2 linked regions of the Pokkaliibacter sp. MBI-7 genome follow. The protein of the gene in region 1 interacts with the protein of each later gene in a pairwise test. Links are inferred from orthologs where the notes say so. Each region holds a gene or a part of one and is shown on either strand. Other genes may lie near its edges.

Region 1 (3,013 bases):
TCAGTGTACATTTCCACCTTCTCTTTCAGTTTCTGACCCGGTTTGAAAGTAACCACTCTTCGAGCAGAAATGGGTACCTCCTCTCCCGTTTTCGGATTTCGGCCCGGACGCTCTCGCTTGTCACGCAGATCAAAGTTACCAAACCCTGATAATTTGACCTGTTCGTTAGCGCTCAGACTTTCACGGATTTCCTCGAAAAAAGACTCAACGACCTCTTTCGCTTCCCGCTTGTTGAGCCCCAGCTCTTCAAACAGTCGCTCGGATATATCGGCTTTGGTCAGAGAACCCATCTTAAACCCTCCGGCTGCATCCTCAGCTTCTCAGTGCCGCACCCAGCTTAGCTTCCAAGTCATTGATAACCTTGGTGACTGCAGCACTAATTTCGTCATCAGTAAGAGTGCGTGATGGATCCTGCCAGGTCAAGCCCAGCGCCACACTCTTGTGACCATCTGGTACACCCTTACCACGATACAAGTCGAATATGACGACATTCTTGAAGCTGTCACCAGCTGCATCGCGAACAACACTCTGCAGATCAGCGAATGACACTTCATCTTTAGCCAGAACAGCAATGTCGCGACGCACCTCGGGGAACTTGGATACGCCGGCAAAGCTGTTCACTACACCTTCCTGCAACAAGGCCAGACTGATCTCGAACAGGAACAGGTCGCCATTCAAATCCAGCTCTTTACGCAGCGTCGGATGCAAACGGCCGATGTAACCAATGAGCTGCCCCTGCTCGTTGCGAATACTGGCAGACTGACCGGGATGCAGTGCTGGATTAGCATCAGCTTCAAAGCTGAATTGCTTGCCCGTCAGACTTAACATCGCTTCAACATCACCCTTCAGGTCAAAGAAGTCGACAGGATCTGACTTGCCATGCCAGCTCTCCGGCATACACTCACCGCAGATTACCCCGGCAATGACCTTTTCCTGGACCAGCTCATCACCTTGCGGCACAAAACGCAGGCCCGTTTCAAACAGCCTCACACGTGACTGCTGACGGTTCTGGTTGTATTGAACCGTTTTGGCCAGTCCTGCCCACAAGGTGGTCCGCATCACCGCCAAATCGGCAGAGATCGGGTTGGCCAACGCAAGTGGTATACGCTCTGGATCAAACTTAGCCAACAGCTTGGGCTCAGTGAAGCTGAAGGTAATCGCTTCCTGATAGCCACGGCTGATCAGCGTCTGACGCAAGCGGCCCAACTGCACCTTGTGCTCAGGCAAGGCAGGCATTTCCATGGCAGCAGCAGGCTGTTTTGATGGCAGTCGGTTGTAGCCATAAATACGCGCAATCTCTTCAATCAGGTCTACTTCCAGACTGATATCGAAGCGCCATGAAGGCACCTGCACTTGCCACACTCCCGCCTCAGCACGCTGTGGAGACATCCCCAGGCGGCGCAGAATGCTTTCCACTTCAGATTCTGGCAGCTCGACGGCCAGCATCATTGCCAGACGCTCATCACGCAGACGAATCACATTGCGTACAGGCAGGTGTTCTGGAGCTTCAGCGACCACTACCGGGCCTGCTTCACCCCCAACGATCTCAACCAGCAACGCGGTAGCACGCTCAACGGCCAGGTATTGCAGCTCTGGGTCAACTCCGCGCTCATAGCGATGAGAGGCGTCAGTATGCAGGCCATGACGACGTGCACGGCCGGCAATCGCCAGCGGACTGAAGAAAGCACACTCAAGGAAGATGTCACGCGCATCAGCGTTAACCCCTGAGTGCTCACCCCCCATGATGCCTGCCAGCGCGACGGGCTTAACTTCGTCAGCAATAACCAGCTCGTCTGCAGCCAGTTTGATTTCGCTGCCATCCAGCAGAGTCAGTGTTTCGTCGGTTTTAGCCATACGAACAACAACTGAGCTCTCCAGCTGCGCCAGATCAAAGGCATGCATGGGCTGACCAAGCTCAAGCAGCACGAAGTTGGTTACATCAACAACGGGATCAATACTGCGGATGCCACTACGACGCAACTTTTCCACCATCCAGTCAGGTGTAGCCACACCCAGATTAATGCCCTTGATGACCCGCCCCAGATAACGGGGACAGGCTGCACCGGCTTCGATGCGTACGGGGAACGTAGCATCGCAACTTGCTGCAACCGCTTCGATCACTGGCTCGGCTACGTCACACTGATTCAGGACACCCACTTCGCGTGCCAGACCACGAATACTCAGGCAGTCACTGCGGTTTGGGGTCAGATCAACATCAATAGTGATGTCATTCAGGTTCAACAGCTCACGCAGGTCCGCACCAATGGGCGCATCTTCAGCCAGCTCCATGATGCCATCATGATCTTCGCTGATGCCCAGCTCTTGTGCTGAACACAGCATGCCGCAGGACTCCACCTGACGGAGCTTGGCCTTTTTGATCTTGAAGTCGCCGGGTAATTCGGCGCCGATACGAGCGAAAGCAGTCACCAGCCCTGCTCGCGCATTGGGAGCGCCACAGACTACCTGGAAGGTTTCACTACCATCAGTGACCTGACAGACTTGCAGCTTGTCTGCATTAGGGTGTTGCTCGGCAGTCAATATCTTGCCTACTACCACACCAGAAAACTTGCCAGCTACCGGAATGACGTCATCGACTTCCAGCCCGGCCAGAGTCACCTGCGCCATCAACTCATCACTGTTGATCGCGGGATTGACCCATTCACGTAACCACTGTTCTGAAAATTTCATGCTGTGCCTCTTTGTTTAACTGAAATGCTTGGTTCCTGGTTCCATCGAACAATCAACGGAACTGACGCAGGAAGCGCAGATCGTTTTCAAAGAACAGACGCAGATCACGCACACCGTAACGCAGCATCGCCAGGCGCTCTACACCCATACCGAAGGCAAAGCCAGTGTAGACCTCTGGATCAATCCCCACGTACTCAAACACCTTGGGATGCACCATGCCGCAACCCATGACTTCCAGCCAACGCTGTTCACCGTTGACGGTATAGCCAATGTCCACTTCCAGAGAAGGCTCAGTAAAAGGGAAATAGGATGGACGGAAACGCAC
Region 2 (2,908 bases), on another replicon or contig:
ACGGTCAGATCAAACTCAATCCGGAACAGGGAGAATACGCCCAGCACAATGATCACGTCGTGCACCAGTGATAACACCGCCGCAAACGAGAACTTGAACTGGAAACGTGCCGCCACGTACAGCATGACCCCAGCCAGAGCCAGCAACATGCCCAGACCGCCCTGATCACGCAGCTCGCCCCCCACCTGGGAGCCGACAAACTCGGTACGTTTCAGCGTCACATCGGCACCGTCAGACTGCAGTGCAGCCATGACTTGATCACCCACCTTGGCCTGCTCTGTAGAAGCCACTCGTACCACGATGTCGCGCAGGGTTCCGTAGCTCTGCACTACAGCACTCTCAAGGCCGGCCTTTTCCAGCTGACCACGCACTTTGTCCAGATTCTGGTCCTGTGCAAACTGCACCTCTACCAGCGTACCGCCAGTAAAATCCAGACCAAACTGCAAACCCTGCACAGCCAGTGATCCCAACGAGATCAGGGTTGCTACCAGGGAGATAGCGGCGAACATATGCCGCAGCTTCATAAAATCAATGACGCGCTTTACAGCAGCCATCTCAGGCACCTCCCTTGAAGAACAGAGGCCAAATCGGCAATTGATTCAGCTTACGACCACCGTACAACAGGTTAACCAGCGCACGGGTAACCATGATGGCGGTAAACATAGAGGTGATAATGCCGATCGACAGAGTGACAGCGAAGCCTTTGACCGGCCCGGTTCCCATAAAGAACAGAATCAGCCCCACCAGCAGGGTCGTCAGGTTGGAGTCGAGAATGGTAGTAAAGGCACGTTCATAGCCAGCATGAATGGCCATCTGCACGGGCGCCTTATTCGCCAGCTCCTCCTTTATCCTGGAGAAAATCAATACGTTGGCATCGACCGCCATCCCCATTGTCAACACGATACCGGCAATACCTGGCAGCGTCAGCGTTGACGAAATGATCGACATCACCGCGATCAGCAGAGCGATGTTGAGACCAAGTGCAATGTTGGCAATCAGACCGAAGGTGCGGTAATAGAGCAGCATGAATACCACCACCAGTGCCAGGCCCACCTCTGCAGAGAACACACCGCGCTCGATGTTCTGCTGACCAAGGCTAGGACCAACCGTACGCTCTTCAACGATGTAGACAGGTGCAGCCAATGAGCCTGCGCGCAACAGCAACGCTAGCTCTGAAGCCTCGCCGTTGCTATCCAGACCGGTGATACGGAAGGAGTTACCCAGCGCAGACTGGATCGTCGCCAGAGAGATGATGGACTTTTCAACATAAGGAACGCGTTTTTCCACGTTCTGACCATTCTCGCTGGACACCACATTGCGTGTTTTGTGCTCGATGAACAGTACCGCCATCTTGCGTCCCACAGCATTGCGGGTGATGCGGTTCATCATCTTGCCACCGGCCGAGTCAAGATTGACGTTTACCTGTGGCCGGCCAGTCTCATCGAAGGAAGAAGAAGCGCTGGAGACGTTATTACCGGTGATAATAATGTCGCGCTCCAGTGTCGCCTGACGATTAGGGGCTGAGCGGAAGTTGAACGTCTCCGTAGTACCGGCAGCCGCATCAGAACGTGACTCCAGACGGAACTCCAGATTGGCAGTTGCCCCCAGCACACGTTTGGCCGCGGCGGTATCCTGCACCCCAGGCAACTCCACGACAATACGATTGCGTCCCTGACGTTGCACCAGCGGCTCGGCCACCCCCAGCTCATTGACACGATTACGCAGCGTGGTCAGGTTCTGGGTAATGGCATAATCTTCGATCTCGCGCGTGGTTTTCTCGCTGAGATTGATCATGATGGCAGGCTGACCGTCAGCCTCAGCCGTCTCCAGCACAAACTCAGGATAGTCCTTACGCAACAGCGTCACGGCCTGATCACGAGCATCGGCATCACGGAAGTCAATTTGCAGCTTGCCACTTTGCTGGTCATGATCGACCTTGCTGTAGCGCAACTTGGCTTCACGCAACTTGGTCTTGATCTCTGACTGATAGACGTCCAGACGCTGGGTGACCGCCTCGGCCATATCCACTTCCATCAGGAAGTGCACACCGCCACGCAAGTCGAGGCCGAGTTTCATCGGTCCTGCGCCCAAAGACGTCAACCAGGCCGGAGTAGTCGGCGCCAGGTTGAGTGCTACCACGTAGTCCTGGCCAAGAGCCTGGGCCACGATATCCCGTGCAATCAGCTGATCTTCACCGCTGTTCATGCGGATCAGGGCGCTTTGGTCATTCTCAGCACGCTCGGCACCTTTGATGCCGATGTTTTTCGCAGCAATAGCCGCCTCTGCACGCTTGAGTGTTGCCTCGTCGACCACTTCTCCGGAACGGCTGGCACTGATCTGCACAGCATAGTCATCTGGATAGAGGTTGGGCGCCGCATAAATGCTTGCGACCGCCAGCACTACCAGAATCAGCAAATACTTCCACAACGGATAACGGTTGAGCATGAAGTTGCCTTTTCTACATTTATAGAATGCAGGAAAGGCGCCCTAAGGCGCCTAACTGCAGGTATAGACTCAGATATTCTTGATAGTGCCTTTGGGCAGCGCCGCTGAAATGTACACTTTCTGCACTTTCAGCTCGACGGTATCGGACACCGCCAGCACTATGTAGTCATCAGTCACTTTGCTGACACGACCAAGGATGCCACCGCTGGTCACCACTTCGTCTCCCTTGTTCAGTCCGGTAATCAGATTCTTGTGCTCCTTCTGGCGTTTTGATTGAGGACGCCACAGGAAGAAATAGAAAATGACAGCAAAGCCAACCAGGAAGATCAGGTTGAAGAATTCGCCACCGGGTGCCGCAGCAGGTGCATCAGCTGCATAGGCAGGAGCAATAAACCAGCTCATTAGAGGTCTCCTAAGGTAGTTGAAACTTGTTATAACGGCGGCGTGGTCATACCACGTCGCT

What was found. Proteins that work in one complex are often made in the same cells at the same time.
Region 2: the proteins of pheT (region 1) and secD interact in binary tests that used the Escherichia coli proteins (3 or more experiments, as listed by UniProt). The link is inferred for Pokkaliibacter sp. MBI-7 from one-to-one orthologs.

What each region holds. Positions count from the first base shown.
Region 1 is NZ_JARVTG010000002.1:253,869-256,881, reverse strand. It holds pheT (phenylalanine--tRNA ligase subunit beta), read right to left. Parts: upstream 2,689-3,013; coding sequence 313-2,688; downstream 1-312. Other genes in the region: pheS (phenylalanine--tRNA ligase subunit alpha), read right to left, coding at 2,741-3,013; ihfA (integration host factor subunit alpha), read right to left, coding at 1-290.
Region 2 is NZ_JARVTG010000001.1:1,189,304-1,192,211, forward strand. It holds secD (protein translocase subunit SecD), read right to left. Parts: upstream 2,446-2,908; coding sequence 556-2,445; downstream 1-555. Other genes in the region: secF (protein translocase subunit SecF), read right to left, coding at 1-554; yajC (preprotein translocase subunit YajC), read right to left, coding at 2,515-2,847; tgt (tRNA guanosine(34) transglycosylase Tgt), read right to left, coding at 2,877-2,908. UniProt on the Escherichia coli protein: Part of the Sec protein translocase complex. Interacts with the SecYEG preprotein conducting channel. SecDF uses the proton motive force (PMF) to complete protein translocation after the ATP-dependent function of SecA.